DNA from 2 places in the Syntrophothermus sp. genome. Region 1 is predicted to be linked to the other one. Evidence: riboswitches for the same ligand, from Rfam matches in the RefSeq annotation. Region 1 holds a riboswitch; the other holds the start of a gene.
What was found. A riboswitch is a leader RNA that binds a small molecule or an ion and turns the genes downstream of it on or off. The one in region 1 is predicted to bind fluoride.
Positions count from the first base shown of each region.

Region 1 (11,599 bases):
ATACAGGCAAAGAATAATTGAAATGGCGGCGCGTTACGCCGAAGCAGATGTACCAGACTTTGTCCGCAACTTCATCGCCAGGGTGTACGTTAAACACAACCTGGAAAGCCTGCGGGCGGTTGAGGCCATCCAACAAGGAGCTATTTTACACAGCATCCTGAAAAAACGGAACCAAGTTACGGTTGCTGACGTGATCGAGATGATCCCGCTGGGACTCAAGCACAGGGTAGACGGGGATACCTTGGTCAAGATAATGAACAGTCTGGAGTCGAGGTCTCCCAAAGAAAGCATCTTGAGCCTGCGGGACAAGAGGGAAAAGGGTAAGACGGGTCGAGAATCGAACGAAGAGCTTTTTGAGCCAGGAGCCCGAAGACTTAGAGATATCAGCAGGAGTGAATTGATCGCAACCGAAAAGGCACTGAACCCCAGCGATTTTTAGGGGGTGGTTCCTGTGGTAACTGATAAACATGCAGCCTTTGATAAATCGAGTGTCGTCGGCAACTATCTTTCCATCTATTTTGGGCAGGAACAGGGAGTCAGGTTGGGAGAAAGTACGGTGGTCAGTCGAAAGGCTCATGCCGTGGTTCCAGGCAAAAAAGGCAATGTGCGCATATTGGTGAACAGGGATGCAGGCCGTACCTATCTCAACTACGTTGACTCTGACCAGGTCGTACACATCGACGTGTTCCATGAACCTGGGGTAGTAGACGCTAGAGCGGTAGCCAAGGAAATATTCTGGGCAATTGAAAACTACCTGGTGGAAGAGAACCCGAATCTTAATTTCATGGAGGAAGAGAAGTTTAAAAACGTTCTAGACTATGCGTTGCGGATCGAGGTTACTACTCGAAGCGGAAAAGGAGTGGTGTATGACCTTTTCCAAGGAGAGGTGGGGCCGGTTTCGGAGGAAGAAGAAAAACTGAATCACGTTCACCTGTTGGCTAGACTGACATCCGACCGGTACGGTGTGGTCCTCCCGGTAGCTGAAGCTGCAGAAGAGGCAGTGGTGAAGTCTGGATTGCGGCTGGCTAAGGTGAAAAAGATATCTCATGGTAACGAAAAACAAAAGCCGGACAATTTTGCAGGATACATCGTGTTACCGTGGAAAAAGGCCAAGGGCGAATATAGCCAGATACTAATTCGTGAAAATCAGAACCAATTGATATTGAAACTTGCTGAAAAATTTGCTAACCTTGAAGAGGTTGAGGAATTCCTTGAAAGCTGTACCGCTAATATACTTAAGCGTAAAAGCCAGGACGAGCAAAGGCGGAAGTGGGGAGATGTAGACCACTACCTGGACCAATTGCAACAGCTGGGCTTGATTAAAAACGGACTTTTGGGTCCGGTCTTGACCAAGGAGGGACGCCAGCTCAAAGATTTTCTGCTCAAGCATCGGTGCGAACTGGAGGCCGAGATCAGGCGCAATATCCGGCACACCTCTTCGGTAGCCAGGAGATACCAGAAGATAGGCAAAAGCGATTACAAGCCGTCCCAGGTCTATTTCACCAACCGTAACAAAACGGTCAAGGTAGAGGATGGAACCTGGTCCGGAGACCTGGCGGTGCCGGAAACGGTTGTACAGGCCAAGAAGAGCAGTCTCCTGCGGGGAGAAAACCGGTTGACTATACACAAAGAGGACCTGCACGTGTACGACCGGAAGTCTTACGTTCCCATAGACGTTTGCCTCTTGATCGATGCGAGTGCCAGCATGGCCGGGGATAAGAGGCAAGCGGCGTGTTACCTGGCAGAGCACTTGCTCTTGACCGGCAGGGAAAAGGTAGCGGTTGTCACTTTCCAAGAGATGAGTGCCACGGTAGCGGTACCTTTTACACGGAATCAAAAGGTGTTGTCCAAGGGATTGGCTCGCATCCGACCGGGGGGCCTGACTCCCATGGCGGATGGTATATTTACCAGTGTGGAGTTGATAAGGTCTTCTCGGGTGCACAACCCGCTCCTGATACTGATAACGGACGGTATGCCCAACTTCCCGTTGTGGAGTTTTGATGCCAAGAGCGACGCATTGGAAGCCGCCCGTAAGGTGGCTGAAGCGGGTATAAAGTTCGTTTGTATCGGACTTGAGTCGAATAAGGTATTTTTGCGAGATGTAGCCAAGCAAGCACGGGGAACCCTGTATATCGTGGACGACCTCAACCGGGATTCCCTGATAAACATAGTCAAGTACGAAAAAAGGGTTACTGAAGCTACTGGGATTTTGTAACTCAGCATTAGGCAAACTAGGTTTGCTTTAATGACTCCTCCTTCATAACTGTGAGCGCCTTGAGGGCGCTTCTTTTTTTGCCTGTTGCCGGGGCGGAATAAAAACACTGGCTTGTACATAGTATCTTAGGAGAAGGGTGGGGAGGGGATGGAACATGAGAAGCAGACGCTGGTGGCTGGTGGTTGTGCTGTTATACATCGCTTGCTTTAGTAGCGGGTGCTGGTTGACCGAAGATACCAGGCTCAAATCTTGGCGGGAGTGGATTAAGGTACCGGTGGAGGAGGGGAAGGAGGCTTCGTCAACCGCTGTTAAGTCCAATCGTACCGCTAACATAAAAGAATTAACGAAAGAACGCATAACGGTTGAACTGTACTTCGCTCGTAAGGACGGTAAAGGCCTGGAGGCGGAAAAGCGGGATATTCCAAAGGAGGAAGGCATCGCTAGGAAAACCATCGAGGCCTTGCTGGCAGGGCCTCAAAACCCGAACCTGATCTGTCCTTTGCCTGAAGGAACCAAGCTTTTGGACATCAACATCAAGCCTGACGGGCTGTGCATCGTCAATTTCAGTCGGGAGATTACGACAGTAACTCCGGGGAAGCCGGAACAGCTGGCCGTCGACGCGGTGGTGAAGACCCTTTGCCAGTTTCCCTCTGTAAAAGACGTTAGGTTTATGGTAGAAGGGGATTATGTAGACACCCTGGCCGGAGGAGTAGACATTTCTCGACCATTGAAAGCTTGATTAAGAACCAAAAGCTCGGTGGACTGCTTATTTCCATGATTATCCGAACTTAGAATAACTAGCAAAACATGGGTTATTGACTTGTAGGGTAGAATGTAAGCGCGAAAAGTGCTAAATTATTTACTGGCATGTTTATGCGTATACTGAGTTTATGAAATGACATTTTTAAACAGGAGACAGGTTTTGAGAAGAGGTGTATTAGTTGGAACGTGCACAGCCCGTCGGGGTTTTTGACTCCGGCGTGGGCGGTCTTACGGTGGTAAAGGAGATAATCAAGAGGTTGCCCTGCGAGAACATAATATACATCGGTGATACGGCAAACGTACCTTACGGTGGGAAGCCGCCCCAAGAACTGATTCGGCTAGGCAAGAACATAATCGATTTTTTGATTAACCAAGGAGCAAAAGCGGTAGTGGCAGCATGCAACACCAGTTCGTCGGTATCGATACCGATTTTAAGAGACATGTGCCCAGTACCGGTAATCGACGTAATAGTACCTGGAGCTGCCAACGCGGCAGCAGTCACCCGTAATGGCAGAGTCGGGGTCATTGCCACGGAGGCTACGGTGAAGACCGGGGCCTATACCAGACATATCAAAGCTCTATCTCCGGGGATTTCGGTTTATGAAGTGGCCTGTCCCCGTTTCGTGCCTTTGGTCGAGCAGGGGGTCCTAGAGGGGGACGAGGTAGAAGAGGTGGCGAACGAGTACTTGCAACCGTTGCGCCGGCAAGGGGTAGACACGCTGGTCATCGGCTGCACTCATTACCCTTTCTTGATACCTGTTATTCAAAAAGTAATGGGCAAAGGGGTACGCTTGGTGGATCCGGCGGAAGAAACGGCTAGCCGGCTAAGAGCGACGCTGTTGGAACGGGGATTGGACAACCCGGGGACTACCAGCCCCCAATACCGGTTTTTTGCTACCGGTTCCAGCGAATCTTTTTTCCGGGTGGGGAAACTGTTACCCGAGATCGATATCCGAAAGGTGACGACGTTGAAACTGGAGCGGGGAATATGGGAAGGATAGGTTTTACTACGACTATACCGGTGGAGATGATTCTGGCGGCGGGCAAGGTTCCGGTCGACCTGAATAATCTCTTCATAAACGCGGATCGTCCCCAAGAACTGGTAGACCAGGCTGAGGAAGAAGGGTATCCGCGCAATATTTGCGGGTGGATAAAGGGCATCTACTCGGTCGCCCTGCAACTGCCGGACATGGAGGCTCTGGTGGCAGTGATGCAGGGGGACTGTAGCAATACCCAAGCTCTGGTCGAGACTCTAGTGATGCAGGGGATCAAGACTATTCCGTTTGCTTATCCTTTTGATCGGGACCCGGACATGCTTAGACTTCAGATGGAAAAACTAAGGCAGGAGATGGGTGTAACCTGGGAACAGGTGGAAGAGGTAAGACAGGAACTGGCAGGTACGAGGGAGCTTTTACGAGAACTGGACGAGCTCACCTGGAAGCACAACCTGGTCAGCGGTTTTGAGAACCATTACTATCAGGTTAGTGCTACAGATTTTAACCAGGATCCGGAGGCTTTTACCCGCGAACTGGAAAGATTCGTGGATGAGGTTAAGTCACGGGCACCATTTCGGCAAGAAATTCGGCTGGCCTACATAGGGGTGCCGCCCATAGTGAAAGACCTTTACCAGTACCTGGAGAGTCAAGGGGCCAGAGTGGTGTACAACGAGATCCAGCGGCAGTTTGCAATGCCTTTTAACGCTACGGATTTGGTGGAACAGTACCTGCTCTATACTTATCCCTACGGGGCTTTTGCTCGCCTAGATGATATTCTGGTCGAGATCGAGAAAAGAAACGTAGACGGGGTTATCCACTATGTTCAGACCTTTTGTTTTCGCCAGATCGAAGACATCATATTCCGCTCCCGTATCAAGAAACCGTTCCTTACATTGGAGGGAGACAAGCCGGGTTATCTAGATGCCCACACACGTATGCGGGTAGAGGCGTTCTTGAGGATGTTGGCTTCCGTTAAGGGTAATAAATGAGAGGTGGAACGGTGTTGGGCTCGAGAACCGGGAAGTGGCTAAAATGGTAGGTATTGATTTAGGTTCGCGCAATATCAAGATAGTCCAGATGGCGGACGGTAAGGTTGTTAAGAAGCAGTCATTCGACACGATTGCCTTCTACCGGCGCTTCGGCTTGGTAGGGGAGGGACGGCTGAGTCTTGATCTGGCAGAACTGGGCTTCGATGTGTACGGGGAACTTGTAGCCACCGGCTACGGGAAACTTGCAGTGACAGTGGAAGGGGCGGAACAGATTCCCGAGATTCAGGCTCATGTTTTGGGAGCTTGCCACAGTACTGGTTTCTCCAATTTTACCCTGGTGGATATCGGAGGTCAGGATACCAAGGTGGTACAGATAAGAAGCGGGCAAGCGGTCGATTTTCTTACCAATGACCGGTGCGCTGCCGGGTCGGGTCGTTATCTGGAACACATGGCGGGAATCCTGGGTATGGAGCTAGAAGAATTGGGAAGATACGACCAGGATCCGGTTCACTTGAATTCTACCTGTGCTATTTTCGGAGAGACCGAGGTCATAGGGCACATAGTAACCGGGTGCCCTGCACCCAGGCTGGCAGCAGGTGTGAACTACGCGGTTTACCGCAAGCTGGCTCCGATGATACGCAAGCTCAAGAGCGAGGTGTTAGTATTATCAGGCGGGGGGGCTCTCAATCAGGCTCTGGGCCGAATAATGGCCAGAGAAACCGGTTGCCAAGTCATTCAGGTACCGGAACCCCAATACAACGGGGCCATAGGATGCTGTATTTACAGGAGGAGGGTGTAATGGAATTAACGATTTTGGGGTGCTGGGCACCGTATCCCCGGGCCGGTGAGGCCTGTCCAGGTTACCTAATAAGATAAGAACTGAAAAGGCGACCGTGCTTTTAGAGTGCGGGCATTCCGTTTTTTCAGTTCTCCAGAAATACCAGGACTTCAAGCATCTGGACCTGGTGGTTATCAGCCATTTTCATCCTGACCATTACGTGGACCTTTATGCTTTTCGTCACGCTTTGCGTGCGACCAAGATGCTGGGGCAGCGGTCGGAGCCGTTACGACTGCTGGTTCCGGCCCAGCCGGTAGATATGTTCAACTACTGGTACAGCACCGAAGAGTTTAAGGTGGAGCCTATCGCCTGCCTGGTTGAGGTGCGAGATATCAAACTTAGTTTCGTGCCTGTTCTTCACACCATGCCGGGGTATATGATAGTGGCCGAGGATCAGAGAGGCCGCCGCCTGGTTTATTCAGGGGATACCGATTACGTCGAGGAGAGCTTGGGGGCAGCTGCTGGAGCAGATGTTTTGCTGGCAGAAGCGAGTATCCTGGATCGAGACCGGGAGTACGCCCGCAAGGCCAAGCATCTCACGGCCAAGGAAACCGGTCGGTGGGCAAACTGGTGCAGAGCCAAGAAGCTGGTTTTGACTCATTTTTGGCCCGAATATGACCTCAAAGAGATCGAAGCCGAGGCAAGATCCGAGTATTCGGGGGAACTGGTCCTCGCCCGTGAAGGGCTGAAGGTAGAGATTTGAATTTGTGCATGCTATACTTTTGTTTTTGTCTGCGTCTGTAAAGATTGGTCAAAATGGTAAAAGGGTGGGAAACGGGTGAGGGAAGTAGACTGTCAAGATATAGAAGCGGCGGTAGCCGACTTGGTAATCAGGGCCAACACTCAGCTGCCCCGTGATGTGTACGAGGCTTTAGAAAGAGCCTGCCAGGTAGAGGAATCGGACATCGGGAGAAGCTGTCTGGAGATAATTCTGAAGAACGCCGAGCTTGCGCGTTCGGAGGGGCTGGCCTTGTGCCAGGACACGGGACAGTTAGCGGTAAACGTCAAGCTCGGACAGGAAATACATATAACTGGAGGGAATCTGCTGGCGGCTATCAACCGAGGAGTGGCCAAGGGGTATCGGGAAGGATTCTTTCGGGCGTCGGTGGTAGATGATCCCATCTACCGCCGGAACACGGGAGATAATACCCCGGCCATCATCAGCATCGAGGTCATAGATGGGGATGGGCTGGAACTAGAGGCCATGCCGAAAGGCGCAGGTAGTGAGAACATGGGTAGACTAGCCATGCTCAAACCGAGTGACGGCTGGCCTGGTGTCGAAAGATTTGTACTCGAGACCGTAGAACAAGCAGGGCCTAACCCGTGCCCCCCGGTCATTGTGGGGATAGGGCTGGGCGGGAATATGGAGAAGGCAGCCCAGCTGGCTAAAAAGGCCTTATTCCGGCCCTTGGACGTCAAGAACCAGGACGAACGTTTAGCCCGGCTGGAAGGTGACTTATTGGAAAAGATTAACCGGCTGGGAATAGGCCCGCAGGGGTTTGGGGGACGGGTTACCGCTTTAGCTGTGGCCATAGAGTGTTTCCCCACCCACATTGCCAGCCTGCCGGTGGCAGTTTGTCTCGGCTGTCACTGTATGCGGCGGTGTACGACCAGGTTATAGGAGGCAAGAAGATGCTGGAATTAAAGGCACCGTTATCGAATGAGACAGTGAACCGACTGCGGGTAGGAGATCTGGTTAAGGTGAGCGGCACGGTTTACACCGCCCGTGATGCGGCTCACCAGCTCATAGTGAAGGCTCTGGAGAAAGGGGAAAGCCTGCCTTTTTCTCTGGAAGGACAGATAGTGTACTACACCGGTCCTTGTCCTGCTCCTCCGGGAAGAGTAATCGGCTCCTGCGGACCTACCACCAGCGGGCGCATGGATGCCTACACCCCGCATTTGCTCTCTGCCGGGATGAAAGCCATGATTGGGAAAGGGGATAGGGGCACGGAGGTAGTCGATGCTATGCAGAAATATGGAGCTGTGTACCTGGCAACAATAGGTGGAGCAGGAGCGTATTTAGCGGGCAAGGTCAAAAAGGCGGAAATGGTCGCTTACCCGGAGTTGGGACCGGAGGCAGTCATACGATTGGAAGTCGAGGGGTTGCCTTGTGTGGTTGCCATTGACTCCCGTGGAGGAAACCTTTACCATATAGGGAAACAGAGGTTCAACCGGGCTTGACGCGTGAGGTTTAAAAGCGTTCCAGCCTGCGCTTGAGGAGGAGTTCGTATGACTAGAACCAGCGGGCGGGCTTTCGACGAACCCCGGCCGATTAACATAATTCCCGGATACACCAAGTTCGCCCCCGGATCAGTTCTGATCGAGACCGGGGACACCCGGGTAATATGTACGGCTTCGGTTGAAGACAAGGTGCCGCCTTTTCTCAAAGGCACCGGGACTGGCTGGGTGACCGCCGAATACTCGATGTTGCCCGGCTCGACCCCTACCAGGACTGCTCGGGAGGTAAACAGGGGCAGGGTCAGCGGCAGGACCTCAGAGATACAGCGGTTAATCGGGCGGGCCCTGCGGGCGGTAGTTGATATGTCCGCGCTGGGCGAAAGGACCGTTTGGATCGACTGCGACGTCATTCAGGCCGACGGAGGAACCCGAACCGCTTCGATAACCGGGGCTTTCGTGGCCCTTTACCTGGCTATGCAGAAACTTAAAGAATCAGGTATAATCGAAAGACTACCGGTCACCGATTACGTCGCTGCTACCAGCGTGGGCATAGTGCGGGGCATTCCTCTGCTCGACCTGGAGTACGGGGAAGACTCAGAAGCCGAAGTGGACATGAACGTGGTGATGACCGGGAGTGGAAAATTCGTAGAGATCCAGGGAACGGCCGAGAACAACCCTTTTAGCCAGGATGAGCTAGACGAACTGCTGCGCTTGGCTAAAAAGGGAATATCTATTCTCATCGCCAAGCAGAAGGCGGTTTTAGGGGCTGAGAAGTGAAATGGAAAGGAAGCTGGTCCTAGCAACACGTAACGGCAAGAAGTTGCAGGAGTTGAAGCAGCTTCTGGACGGCATGGGAGTGGAAGTGCTCAGCCTTGAACAGTTTCCGGAGGTTCCCGAAGTGGAAGAGGACGGGGAAACGTTTGCTGAAAACGCAATAAAAAAGGCGAGGACTATAGCCGAAGTGACTGGAATGGTTACCCTAGCCGACGATTCGGGGCTTGAAGTTGACGCCCTCGGGGGCAGCCCGGGCGTGCACTCGGCCCGGTTTGCGGGGGAACACGGAGATGATGCTGCTAATAACGCCAAACTGATGGACCTGATGAGGGGCGTGCCTGAGGAAAAACGGGGTGCAAGGTTTCGGTGTGTTGTTGCCGTGGCCGTTCCTTGGGGTGAGGTACACCTAGCCGAAGGGACCTGCGAGGGAAAGATAGCCCACGAACCTCGGGGAGATTGGGGTTTCGGGTATGACCCGCTGTTTGTCGTAGAAGGGTACGGGCGAACCATGGCAGAACTGCCGCCCGAGGTCAAAAACCGCATCAGCCACCGGGGACGGGCTTTGGAGCGAGCACGGGCCATACTCGCTTCCTTATGGGAGGGAGAGTGAGTTGCGGATAGTTGTTTGCGGGGATACGCATGGCCGCATCAATATGATGAAAGCAGAACTAGGGAAGATGGAGGGAGTAGACCTTCTCCTGCACACGGGAGATTTCTATAAGGACGGGTTAGAGTTGGCGCGCTTTTCTGGAGTGCACGCGCGAGTGGTTGTAGGTAACTGTGATATAGGGATGTCCGAGCCAGCGGAAGACTTGTTTGAGATTGAAGGCTACAGGTTTCTTTTGACACATGGTCATCTGTACAGGGTCAAAAACCATCTCATAAGCCTCAAGCTACGTGCCAAGGAGACAGGGGCAGACGTTGTAGTTTTTGGGCATACCCACGAACCGGGATGGGAGAAAATCGAAGGGATATGGTTTTTGAATCCGGGAAGTGCATCATTACCCCGGCTTCACCAGTACGGGACTTATGCCTTAGTCGAAATCGACCAGGACAGGATAACAACCCGCCTGGTGAAGATCCGATAACATGCAAATAAGGGACAGTTTTTGACGCTCAACGAAAAGGTATGGTAAAATAGTTTTTGCTACGGGGCGTGGCGCAGTTTGGGAGCGCGTCTGATTTGGGATCAGAAGGTCGCAGGTTCAAATCCTGTCGCCCCGACCAGCTCGATAACCAGGAAGCCTTGATAGACCTTTATTTCAGCGATGTAGAAATTTGAGGAAGGCAGGGTCCCTACAGAATTCGGGTTGAGTGTTTACGAGAATCATAATAGAGAGAAACGTGACAGAGGGATGGTTCCCGTATGGTCATGTTTTGGGTGATGGAGCTCACCCCGCGTTAAGCGAAACGGCACCGGCTAATAGCTCCTGTCTAATACCAACCTAGACAGGGGCTTCTGTTTTTTAAGCTCATTTCTTTTAGAGAGGGGAGCAAGATCGGGTGTCGGCCAACATCTTATCGGAGACAATCGAATACCTCGAAAGCATTCGGACATACATCGACAGTGCTACCGCATCCGGGCTGGAAACTCTAAAAGAGAAAATGAAGAAAGATTACTTCAACCTGGCCATCCTCGGACAACAGAAACGGGGCAAGTCTACTCTCGTCAACGCGATTTTGGGGCAGCCGGTGCTGCCGATGGCAGTGACCCCCGCCACTTCGGTCATAACGGTTGTCGAGTACGGGGCTGAACCGACAGTCACAATTATCCACAAAAACGGCCTGCGCCGGGAAGTGACGGTAGGGGAGCTGGCAGATTACATCACCGAAGAGAGAAATCCCAACAACGAAAAGCAGGTAGCGATAGCCCACATAACCTTTCCCTCACGGCTTCTCGGCCGGGGTATCCGGCTGGTCGATACCCCCGGCGTAGGTTCCATTTTTGAACATAACACCCAGACGGCTTACGGATACCTGCCCCATATCGATGCTGCCTTATTTGTCTTCTCGGTCGATACACCGGTAGCAGTCGAGGAGATCAGATACCTGCGCGATGTTCGCGAGCAGGTTCCCATGATCTACTTTGTTCTAAACAAGACTGACTTCTATTCCGACCATGACGTGAAGCGGCTCGTGGATTTTACCCGCGCGGCCTTGGAAAAGGAGCTTGGGCAGTCGGTTGACGTGTATCCTTTATCCGCTCTTATGGCCTTGGAGGCGCAGGTAGCCCAAGACCCGCAGAAACTGGAGGAAAGCGGTTTTGCGGTGCTCGAAGAAGCCGTACTGGGTTACTTTTATACGCACCGGGACCGATTGCTGGAGGTGGCATTGCGGAACAAACTGGGCAACCTCCTGTTGCAGGTGTCGACCTCGCTTAGGGTGGAACGGCAGGCCCTCGAATTGCCGGTAGAAGAACTGCGGGCAAAGATAGCCAGCTATGCCGAGTTTTTGAGAATAGTCGACAGGGAAACTCGGGATGTGGCCGTGCTCCTGGACGGCGAGGTGGAGAGAATACTTGAGGATCTGGACAAAAAGTTTGAAAAAGACAGGTCGTCGTTAGAAAAGACCTTGGCTTTGATGTTGGAGAACTGGTACCAGCAGAATCAGGGTTTAAAAACCAGGTTTTTTATCAAAGCTATCGAACAAGAAGCCCTGACCAATCTCACCTCGGTTTTTGAAAGATGGAGGCAGGAAACGGATAAAGAGGTGGCGCGGGAATTCGAAGAGGCCCAGAACCGCTTCCTGTCGAGGCTCGACGACATTATATCGCGAATTTTAGGTAAGGCCTGCGAGGTTTTCGGAATCGATTACACGGGGGAGAGGTTCAGGGTGGACGTCACGGGGA
Region 1 is NZ_JABUEX010000014.1:2,438-14,036, reverse strand. It holds gene HPY90_RS06205 (magnesium chelatase ATPase subunit I) at 1-439, shown strand, start outside; gene HPY90_RS06200 (vWA domain-containing protein) at 452-2,215, shown strand; gene HPY90_RS06195 (GerMN domain-containing protein) at 2,370-2,954, shown strand; gene murI (glutamate racemase) at 3,157-3,978, shown strand; gene HPY90_RS06185 (2-hydroxyacyl-CoA dehydratase family protein) at 3,966-4,961, shown strand; gene HPY90_RS06180 (acyl-CoA dehydratase activase) at 5,005-5,760, shown strand; gene HPY90_RS06175 (MBL fold metallo-hydrolase) at 5,813-6,502, shown strand; gene HPY90_RS06170 (fumarate hydratase) at 6,578-7,420, shown strand; gene HPY90_RS06165 (Fe-S-containing hydro-lyase) at 7,432-7,980, shown strand; gene rph (ribonuclease PH) at 8,029-8,754, shown strand; gene HPY90_RS06155 (XTP/dITP diphosphatase) at 8,756-9,361, shown strand; gene HPY90_RS06150 (metallophosphoesterase family protein) at 9,363-9,839, shown strand; tRNA gene HPY90_RS06145 (tRNA-Pro) at 9,902-9,978, shown strand; fluoride riboswitch at 10,123-10,191, shown strand; gene HPY90_RS06140 (dynamin family protein) at 10,255-11,599, shown strand, end outside.

Region 2 (11,599 bases), on a different contig from region 1:
CAGATGTAATTACAGGTCAGGTTATCAGCGTAAACGGGGGACTGTCCTTCGGAGGGTAAAAGGCATAGAGGTTTACAGGGCCAAAACTTAAGAGTTGCCTCATACACACCATAGGTGGAAGTGATATTGATGCAGCCGTATCTAAGGAGGTGCTTGAATGTATGAGTTTTAGCGAAATTCTCTCCAATTTGTCAAAGATAGCGGAACAGGCCTATGAAAAGGCGAAGCAGTGGAAGGCGGAGCATGGCGGTAAAGTAGTGGGTTTGTGCGGGATGCACTATCCCGAAGAGTTGGTTCACGCGTCAGGGGCTCTCCCAATCATACTTCAAGAGATTGACGAGCCGGTAACGACGGGACATGCTTATTATTATCCCTTCTTCTGTGGCTTTAGCCGCAGTATTATCGACCAGGCGGCAAAAGGGTATTTAGATTTCTTGGATGGCTTCATATCGGGTGACTACTGCATTCAGGTTGTCGGGGCAGGGGAGGCCTTGGTCGTTGTTCTTCGCAAAGCCAGCAATATGTTCTTCCGGTTTCCTGTAGGTAACCAGCCTTGGACACAGGCTGATATAAAGGAAGGCTTGCAAGAACTGAAACGCGACCTAGAAAAGTTCGTAGGTCACGAAATCACGGATGAGTCCATTCGGGAAAGTATTCGTGTCTATAACAGGAACCGTTCCCTTATGAGGGAGATATACAGAATTAGGGCGTCCAATCCTGAGGCCCTGAGTGCGAAGGACTTGGTGACAATAGTAAAGACCAGCATGATTATGCCGAAGGAGGAGCATAACGCAATTTTGCAGGAGCTTTTGAAAGACTTGCCCAGCAGGGAAACCCGTGCGGACCAGGAAGGATTACGTGTATTCGTATCGGGCAGCCTGTGTGGGGCTCCCAAAGTCGATATACTAACCATGCTGGAACAGACTGGTGCTGTAGTTGTGGATGACGATCTCTTCCACGGATACAGGTATATCAACACCGACATCGATATTGATGGAAATACGGATCCGCTAAAAGCTATTGCATCCTTCTATATTGCAAAGAACGCCAAGGTACCATGCCCGACCCGGGTTGATCCTACGACCAGTTGGCAGCAGTATTTGGTAAACGCGGCGAAAGAGCACGGAGCTGGTGCGATTATCATCTTGATGGCAAAATACTGTGAACCGCATATGTTCTTCTATCCTGATATCAAAGAAACATTGGAAGAAGCGGGGATTCCTCATCTCTTAATTGAGGTGGAACATGAAGTTGTGTCACTGGAAAGTCTGAGGACGAGGATAGAGGCCTTTGTGGAGATAGCCGAAATTGAGGCTCTTAAGAAGGGCAAGGCTGAGGCTTCTAGGTAGGAGGGAGTGAGACGAATGAGTACGGCAGAACCGAAGAAGGCTAATCGCGTAAAATCGGGCAAGCTGGTTAACAAGCTCGTAAACGAATACTGGGAAGACCTGATACATGCCAAAGAAGCGGGCAAACTAGTGGTCTACACTACAGGACTACCTATCGGCCCGTTCATGGCAGCACAAGACATGGCCTGGATACATGGCGAGGGTTACGGGGCCCGCGTTGCCGCCAGGCATGAGGAGAAGGAACCGCAGATTTATGCTGAGAGACGGGGATATAACCGGGAGATCTGTTCATATGCCCGAACCCAGCTGGGCTGTGTGATGTTCGCCGAAAGAGGTATTCCTGAGGATCTACCTGCGGGTCCCATCGCAGCTCAGATACCTCCGCCGGACGCTATCGTTACTTGTTATCCCGGCTGTTCCAGCGGACCACAGTGGGACTGGTCTATTGAACGGCTATGGGGGAAGAAAATACCATGGTTTAACGTTGTTATACCGTACCACATGGGGCGCAACGGCTCCGGCTACATGAGCGGTCAGGAGTTCCAGGACGAGGTTGCATATATAGTGAGGCAGTTCAAGGATCTCATCCGGTGGTTGGAAGAGCTCAGCGGTCGTCCATACAACTGGGACAAGTTCTGTGAACTGATGGCGGTCACTAAGAAAGTTGGAAAGCTCCGCATGGAAGCCATGGAGCTAGCAGGTAAGACCGTCCCTTCACCCGCGAGTTTCTTCGATTGGAGTCAATTCATCGCTCCAGTGAATTACCTTACAGCGTGGCCGGGGACAATAGAGTGTATGCAAGCAGTTAAAGAAGAAGTTCAGGAAAGGATAGCCAATGGAGTAACGGCGGTTCCGAATGAAAAGTACCGGCTCTTCTGGGAAGGAATAATGAACTGGAACAAGCTAGGGTGGATGGCGAACAAGTTTGCGAATTACGATGCGTGCGTGGTAGCTGGCCGGTATACTCATATGGCTTTCTGGCAGGAGCCCGACGTGATTGATCCAGAGGATCCCCTCGAAGGGATAGCTATTAATCACCTGGAATGCCAGCTTAACCTAGGATATCCTATCACTATCGAAAGGATGAAGAAGCTCTGCCGGGAATATGCCATCGATGGGGTGATTCTCCACGGAGCTAGAACTTGCCGTTCCTTCGCCCGGTCACATTATTTGATGGCCGAGGAATTGATGCGAACCATGGGGATACCCAGTACCATGTTCGAAGGCGATATGGTTGATGAGTCGTTCTACATCGACGAACTCGTCAACACGCGTATTGAGGCGTTACTCGAAACACTCGAAGCCAAGAAGAGCAGGAACTAATAAACACACAATTAGCTAACCCCCCCTTAAATCCATGAATTTGTCCGGGGTTCCTTCTCGCCCCGGATGAATTCTGGATTAACAAATAGATTTACGGGTGGCGGAAGAAGATTAGACCTTCGAGCAGACAAATTTGTTTTAACGAAGGAAGGAACAGCATGGAAAGTAGCCAGGATGCGATTAATATGGATAAGGGGCATGATGTACGCGAAGGCGCTTATGTCCTAGGAGTGGATAGCGGTTCTTTGACGGCCAAGGCTGTGATAATGAACCGGGATAGGGAGATTGTTGCGCATAGCGTGGTGCAGCTAGAAATCGTTAGCCTAGAGGCAGTGAAGGAAGCAGTGAACAACGTATTGAGTTCGGCCGGTTTGGATATGAGCGATATCGCCTATGTGGTAGCTACAGGCTACGGGCGGCGCAGATATGATTTTGCCGATAAGACCGTAACCGAGATAAGCTGTCACGCCAAAGGGGCACACTACCTGTTTCCGGAGGTTAGAACTGTTATCGACATCGGGGGGCAGGACAGCAAAGTGATAGCCGTTGACGAAGAAGGGAACCCAACTCACTTTGCGATGAATGACAGGTGCGCCGCTGGTACCGGAAGGTTTCTGGAGGTAATGGCGAGTGCTCTTCGTGTGCCGCTGGAAGCGATTGGGGAGATGTCCTTGAAGGCGCGGCAGAAGCTGACGATAAGCAGTATCTGCACGGTTTTTGCGGAAACGGAAGTAATATCGTTAGTGGCAGAAGGGCACAGCAAAGAAGATATACTTGGAGCCCTTCACGCATCTATCGCTAGCCGGATTGCCGGGTTGGTTGCCCGGGTTGGGCTGCGGGAACCGGTGATGATGACGGGAGGAGTCGCCAAGAACGTCGGTGCTGTTCGAGCTATAGAAAGGGAGTTAGGGGTGTCGATGACTGTCGCCAAGGATCCCCAGATAGTTGGAGCGCTTGGAGCGGCGCTTTTTGCATTGGATTTTGTGGAAGGGATGTCCGGGTTAAAACTCAGGTAGACTTTGTTTGACAAAATACACGGAATGACAGAAAGGGGTCGATAGAATGGCCGGGCCTTTGAGCGGCTTAAAAATCCTTGATTTTACGACATTGCTACCCGGGCCTTACGCTACGATGAACTTGGCCGACATGGGTGCAGAGGTGCTCAGAATAGTCTCAGGTTCGAGACCTGATCTGGTTGATTTAATGCCCCCATTTGTTCCGGGTACAAAATTGTCAGCTGCATCGTGTCAGTTAGGAAGAAATAAGAAGGTTATGACCTTGAATTTGAAGGACGAGCGGGCAGTGCAAGTGATCCACAAGCTTATAACTGACGCTGGTTACGATATCGTAATCGAACAATTTCGCCCGGGAGTGATGGAGAAGTTCGGGCTTGACTATAAAAACCTCAGGGCAGTAAACGAACGGCTGATATACTGTTCATTGACCGGTTACGGTCAGACCGGGCCTATGAGAGACAAAGCAGGGCATGACCTAAATTATGTAGCTCTTTCGGGGATAGCATCCTACTCGGGCAAAAAGGATTCGGGCCCGCCGGTGCTTGGTGTGCAGATAGGGGACGTTGCTTCTGGAGCAAACAACGCTATAATCGGGATTTTGGCGGCTGTAATATACCGGCAAAATACAGGCCGTGGGCAGTACATTGATGTATCTATGACCGATGGATTAGTCGCTTTTAACGCTATGCAGGGAGCTACATTTTTGGTAGACGGCAAAGACATCGGGAGAGAAGAAGTGTTCACGAACGGCGGAGGTCTTTATGATTATTATGAAACCAAAGACGGTCGGTATTTGGCCTTCGGAGGCGCTGAGCCGCAGTTTATTAAAGCTTTCTTGGAGGCTATAGGTAGACCGGATTTAGTTGAAGCGGGGCTCAACATGCAGACTGGTGCCCAGGTAAAGGGAGAAGTGAGAGAGGTAATAAAGACTAAGACACTTGACGAGTGGAGGGCCATATTTGATTCGGTTGATGCTTGCTGCGTGCCGGTGCTGACTCTATCGGAAGTGTTTAACAGCGACTTGGTCAAGGAGCGAAACATGGTGGTTGAAGTACCCGGTTCCGATGGGATCGCCATTAAACAGATTGCTAATCCCATCAAGTTCTCAGAGTCTCTTCCCGAGTACCGTCACTGCGGGAAATCCAGAGATCGAGCCGATACTATAGAAATAATGCAGAGCCTAGGCTATTCCCCAGAAGAAATTAAGGAATTTGCAAACACAGGCCTGTTCAGCTGATAGTGGGAAACCAGGGTGTGCAAGATATAGAAACAGCATCAAGCACAAGGGGCTGGCGAATATTTTAATGGACGACGAGGGAGATGGCCTGATAATTAGGTGAATGTGGAAACGGTTTCGCTATAGAAAGGGCGTTGTGCGCATACAGTATAAGATCTGGATTTGAGGAAGAAAGATAGAAAATATGCAAACACCGGGAGGCAGCGATGGTCTACACCTAATGGAGGCATAACCTTCGATGGTAAAGGAGGTGTCCCTGTAGATGTCAGATATACAGGCTGAAAACCGGGGTTTAGACGATGTGTTGTTTGACTCTATAGTAAGCAGATTTCGTCATATCTGTGGTTTTAATACTTTTGGCTTTACTTTGATGTATTTGGCTTCGGGGAAAGCTGGTATGCAAATGGTCGTAGGGCCAGAATTCTCAAATATGCACCGAAGAGCACATGGAGGCCTAATCGGCGCCGCACTCGATACTGTGGTAGGAGTGGCTGCCTGGACACTTGACTGCGATGTGGTTACTTTGGAAATGAATCTTAATTATTTCACTCCCATAGGGTTAGGTGATGCTGTAACTTGCGAAGGATGGGTAATCCATAAAGGGAACACTATCGTGGTCGGCGAGGGAGATATGCGTGATCAGAAGGGTAGATTGATTGCGAAGAGTCGTATGACGTTTTATAGAGTGGGTGAATTGGCAGGTGAAGAGAACCAGGAGGGGAACAACATATGAACGAGCTGAGAAGGGATTATGTAAGAAACCGTTGGGTATCCATATCATCGGCTCTAGGCTGGAAACCCAAGGATTTCCCAGTCATGAAAATCAGCGCTAGCTCGCCCCAGTCTGGATTCTGCCCGTTCTGCGAAGGGAATGAAGAAGTAACTCCGCCTGAAATCGCAGCTTTCAGACAAGAGCAATCAGAGCCAAACGGTCCCGGGTGGTTGGTTCGCGCCATTCCTAACAAATTTACAGCTTTTTCTATGGAGGGCAGTCTGGAAGAAAGAAAAGACGGGGTATTCCACAGGTATAACGGACTGGGCCAACATGAAGTTGTTATCGAAACCCCGCGACACGATATTGATTTTCATGACCTAGAGACGAAAAACATGGAAATGACTATCGCTATGTTTAGGCTGCGTTACAACGATCTGGCAAAGGATCAACGCATCAAATACGTACAAATCTACAAGAATCGTGGCATGTTTGCGGGAGCTTCTCTCGGACACTGTCACAGCCAGATAATAGGGCTCCCCTTTGCGCCGCAAGAAAACATTGGTTTGACTCAATACTACAAGGAACATAGAGAATGTTTGATATGTACTATGTTGAAGCAAGAACTGGACGCCGAAGAGCGGATTGTCTACCAGGATGAGCATTTTGTAGTTCTGTGTCCTTACGCTTCGCGGTTTGCCTACGAAACGTGGATTGTTCCTAAACGTCATACGGAGCATTTCGGGCAGGTTAACGAGGAGGAAGAAAAGGGATTGGCTGTACTCTGCAAGAGGGTCAGCTTGGCGATAGTAAAAGGCTTAGATAATGTTTCTTACAACTTCGTCATTAACACGGCTCCTGTCAACTCCCCGTACGAACCTGGGTATCATTGGTACATGGAATTTACTCCGCGGCTGTTGGTGGCCCACGGCTTTGAAATAGCTACGGGAATTTACATGAATCTCGTTCCCCCTGAAACGGCAGCCCCGGTTCTAAGAGAGGCTTTAAAGGAATGCTAGACAAACAAGGTGCAGGTCATGGTCAACAGTGACGAGCTTTAGATGCTATCCCGAACGAAGCTCAAGACTGTGAGTGAGCCCCCCCTTTTGTGCCCGGTTATGGTACGCAAGGGGGGCCTTAATTGGGAATCGAAGGATTAGTGAAGATTTACGCATGGGAGGTGGCATATGAGGATGAGAGGCGTAGGCATCGTTGGGGCTGGGGAGAATGCGAGCTCGGTGCTCAGAGTCTTTAACGGGCTAAGACAGTTTGCTTTAGTAGGCGTTTATGACATCGATGAAGAAGCCCCGGCTGTTCAAGTCGCTCAAGAGCTGGGAGTCCCAGTTTACAGAGATCTAGAAACATTTTTGAAACAACCGGACCTTAATATCTTAATCGAGACAACAGGCAGCGAAACACTCCTACAAACAGTATATGAAAAAAAGAGCAAAGCCTGCTTAGTGATAGACTCAGAGCTTGCCAGCATCCTAACCGCCACAATTGAGGAGGCCGGGAGTAAGATTACGGGGAAGGCATGGAGGGAGAAGGAAGCATTCCAGGCGCTAGCACCGTTTTTCGCCCAAACTTACGAGGACGGTGCTATTTACTTCACCACTGACCTTGCGCGGTATGATTTCGTTGCCGCCAAAGACCTTGATATTTCCGGGATAAGGCCCGGTGATAGGGTGTCCGGAATCGAATACGTGGAACAGTGCATAAAGGAAAAGAGAGAAGTAAAGGGCTCGATTGATGCCAAGGTTTATGGGAAGCCTCTCAAAATATGGGTGAACCCCGTGTACGATGATGCCTCCGATGAAATTGCCGGATCCTACGGGGTCATGATACCCAACGTCCATCCCGTGATACGGGCCTTTGATGTATTTGCGCCTATTGTTATCGAATCCAATGTAGAAGGGGCGCAGGTAATGGTGACTGATCTAGAAAGGGTTACACACAGCATGTCGAGCAAAAAATTCGGCATCGACGAGATGTCGGTCGGGACTCCTATTAGAGAAGGGGATGCCGGGTGGAAAGTCGTAAAAACTGCTTCAACTGTCGTACAAGATGTGGAAACGAAGAAGTATGGGACTATACGTATGATTGGGATACCTCTATTTGACAGGGAGAGCCGAGAGGTGATAGGCGGGTTTGGTGTTGCCACGCCGCGGATGCTGGCGAAGAATCTGAAAGAAACGGCTACGGCCTTGAGGGGCAATTTGCAAGAGATTGCGAGTGTAATGGAAGAGATAGCGGCTCTGGCTAGCGAGATAAACGTTAATCAGAGCAACCTCGCTGACATAATCAAAGACGTGCAGGCGATTTCCACGGACATAAACGAAATACTCAACTTTATTCGCAACGTGGCTGATCAGACCAAGATGCTGGGGTTAAACGCGGCTATCGAAGCTGCTCGAGCCGGCGAATACGGTCGGGGGTTCGGAGTGGTGGCCGAGGAGATCCGGAAGCTGTCTGATCAGTCAAAGGAGACGGCAGAGGAAATCAGGAAGCTAACGCGTAAAATAGAGGAAAGAGCTGCAAAGGCCGGAGAAGCTTCGACTAACAGCGTTAACCAAAGCCAGGAACAGGCGGCGGCTACTCAGGAGGTGAGCGCCTCCGTAATGGAGATGGCTGATATGGCAGAGAAACTGGCAGGGTTGGCAGAGTCGCTGTAGAGTGAGACTTTTGTCAGTTTCTTTTTACCGGTCACGGCATCATCTGCGTACCCTGATTAGGACTTGATTTATCCGGACAGCCACACGGCCCCGACTTATCCGGTTTTTGTATCTGGCAGAAAATCGGTTCGAAGTCGAAGGTGTCAAGAGTCTCTTGAGTCTAGATGTTAATTAATAGGGGTGATGGTGCCCACCTGAGCCGCAAGAGGCTCAAACGGCTAAGCAGCTAATGGCTCCTGTTAGGTTTGACAGGGGCTTTCTTTATTAGGGGACGAGCCTTTTTGATGAAGTAGGAAGTTGCCAGAAGACATTTGGAGGTGAAAAACCGAGATGCAGACGGAAAAGAAACTTCTGGAAGAGACTCGAAAAATACTGGATGAGGTGGAGTCTGCCTGTAACGACTTCGGCTTGAGTTCTCTTAAGAAAACCGTGAAAAGTATACAAAACTTTACTGAACAGAACCAATACCTGGATGTTGCGGTTTTGGGCTCCTTCAAGGCGGGTAAAAGCTCGTTTTTAAACAGCCTTATCCAACGTCCCCTCCTGCCCGTGGGCAATATCCCGGTCACGTCGGTGATAACCAGGATAAGATACGGGCGCCAAGAAAAGGCTACCGTTTCTTTCCTGGACGGAACCAGCCGAGAGATTCCAATCGATGAGATTCAGGACTTCGTTTCCGAATCGGGAAACCCGGGCAACGAGAGGGATGTCTTCTCGGTCGACATCGAGGTACCAACCCTGGAGGACTTCAAGGCCATAAGGCTGGTCGACACCCCCGGGATCGGCAGCGTATGGCAGCACAACACCGAAACCACCACCGGGTGGTTCCCGGAAACGGGAGGGGTCTTGTTCCTGATCAGCGCCGAAAGGGCGATATCGGAAAGCGAACTGAACTTCTTGAAAGAGACCTATTTGTATACCCCGGAAATCGCCGTGGTGATCACTAAGGTAGACCTTTTCGGCGAAGACCAGCTGAAGGACATCGAAGCGTTCACCGCCGAGGTGCTGAAACGGAACTTCAAAGGCGGTTTCCCCATCTACCGGCACTCGGCCTACCAGAACGCTGACCGCTACAACCGGGAGTTGAAAGAGAAGGTGCTTTTCCCCCTGGCTCAGAACCGTATCCGCGTCTTCTTCAAGATACTCTCGCATAAAATGTCTACGCTGGTCGAAGCCTGCATCTCTTATCTTGAGATAGGCTACGAGGCGTCGACCAAAATGGAGGCAGAAAAGCAGAAGATAAAAGAAATCATTCTAGACCAGCATCTCAACTCGCACTTCGTCCGCCGGGAGCTTACCTTAATCATCGCCAGCTACAAGGAAAAGACCAGGGAAAGCTTGAGGACCTACTTTGAGGCCTTCCGGAGCGGAATAGAACTCAAGATAATCGATGAATACAACACTGCCTTCGAAACCTTTAAAGGGAACCTTTATGAGGTAACTAGGCAGTTTGAAAAATGGCTGGCTCAAGCCCTGCACACCGAACTCAGCGAGATCCTGGCCCAGGAAGAAAAGTCGTTCGAGCTGCTGAATGCCGTCAAGAAACACCTCTCGTTCTACCTCAAGTCTTTCCGGGAGAGGCTAAGCGAGAACCTGGAACGGGTTTTGGGGGTCAAAATGCGGGCCGAAGAATGGGAGATGACGCTGGGCGAAATGAAAAAGCCCAACATCTCCATCAGCAGGTCTTTCGACTTCCACCTGGACCTGCTCTGGTTCTTCTTCCCCATGTTCATCTTCAAAAACGTTTTCCGCCGGTATTTCTTGAAACAGATACCGTATGAGGTTGAAAAGAACATCCACCGCCTCACTTCGAACCTAACCGAAAGGATCAACAAGGAGATGGATAACCTTTTGAAGCAGGCACTTGCCTACATCAACGAAGAGCTGCGGATGGTCGAAAGCCTGCTGTCAGAGGGCAGAGGCGACAGTAGCTATATCAGGGAAAGGATAAACCGTCTTAAGGCAACCAATTATCGCCTTTGTGAGCTGTACGCGCACTTGACACTAGCTAGTGGTGAGGGGGCCAGGGAGCCTAGTGCCCGTTCAAAATAATTATCGTGACCATCTTTACCTTGATGGAGTTCTTATGTTAGGATTCAATCTGCCGACGGGATTTTGATATAGAAAACTACGAAACCGCTGCCAGCTCGCATACTCAGGCAGCGGTTCATTTTTGCAATGATGGGTTACACGAGTGAAACTTCCTAGCCTGATTATGAAGCGAAAACAGGCCGGATATCAATAATGCCCCGCTCGGTGAAGTGATATCAGAAGCTAGAGCTTGAGCCGGGGAAGCATTGGCATCGTTCTTGCATAAGCATCGAAATGAAACGACGCAATTAGACATTTTGGGACTGAGGAATCTAAAAGGAGCTCCTTTAAACCAGGCTGTGTGAGGAGGCTGAGAGCGGATCATAATAACTAGAAACAAAGAGCACGGTGAAGCAAAGGAGATACAGGAAGTCTGTGAATCCCCACTTAGTGAATGATCGTTGACAGGGCCATCGCCAAAAAGTTTCTTGAGGAGGGAATAATGTGAGCGAATTTCAGGGAGAAATTATTGCTAACGGTATTCTTCAGAGAAAGTCCGCATTATATCGCGAAAGACGTTTAACCGAATCATTTTGGTCGGGAGAAACTCATCATGTGCTGTATCATACTACCATTCCGTTCTGGCTAAGAAAGAATGCATTTGAAGTTCCGGATCGCCTGGCACTGATCGAGGGCATTCCTGATGCGAGCAAACGCAGGACCTGGACATATGCTGAACTCCTAAGGGACGCCGAGCGCATAGCCCATGCGTTGCTCAACAAGTATAAGCCCGGAGACCGAATTGCCATCATGGCGCCCAATATTGTGGAATGGGCCTTAATGCAATACGGTATTGCCATGGCGGGAATGGTCAGGGTTACACTTAACCCAGCTTATAATGTTCGGGAAATCGAGCACATTCTGAAGACGGCTGGAGTATCGGCAATCTTCACTATGGAAGAATATCGCGGAAACCGAATGATGGACACCATTGAATCTATACGGGGATCATTACCTTCTTTACAAGATGTTTATGATCTGCAGAGATTGGATGAATTCGTGAACACCGGGAAACCGGTAGAATTGCCTGAGGTCAAACCGGAAAATATTGATGTAATCATGTTCACGTCAGGCACAACCGGGGCTCCTAGAGGAGCCATACTCAATCATTTCGGCATGACGAACAGCATCAGGTTCATGGCTCAGCGCGCGGGTTTGGAAAACGGAGCTGTGTGGGTTAACGTCATGCCAATGTCCCA
Region 2 is NZ_JABUEX010000013.1:17,594-29,192, forward strand. It holds gene HPY90_RS05920 (SDR family NAD(P)-dependent oxidoreductase) at 1-59, shown strand, start outside; gene HPY90_RS05925 (2-hydroxyacyl-CoA dehydratase subunit D) at 162-1,349, shown strand; gene HPY90_RS05930 (2-hydroxyacyl-CoA dehydratase subunit D) at 1,365-2,672, shown strand; gene HPY90_RS05935 (acyl-CoA dehydratase activase) at 2,831-3,688, shown strand; gene HPY90_RS05940 (CaiB/BaiF CoA transferase family protein) at 3,735-4,925, shown strand; gene HPY90_RS05945 (PaaI family thioesterase) at 5,188-5,658, shown strand; gene HPY90_RS05950 (galactose-1-phosphate uridylyltransferase) at 5,655-6,656, shown strand; gene HPY90_RS05955 (methyl-accepting chemotaxis protein) at 6,825-8,309, shown strand; fluoride riboswitch at 8,480-8,555, shown strand; gene HPY90_RS05960 (dynamin family protein) at 8,640-10,361, shown strand; gene HPY90_RS05965 (class I adenylate-forming enzyme family protein) at 10,845-11,599, shown strand, end outside.
Region 2: linked by a shared signal. The riboswitch ahead of HPY90_RS05960 (dynamin family protein) and the one ahead of HPY90_RS06140 (dynamin family protein) in region 1 are both predicted to bind fluoride.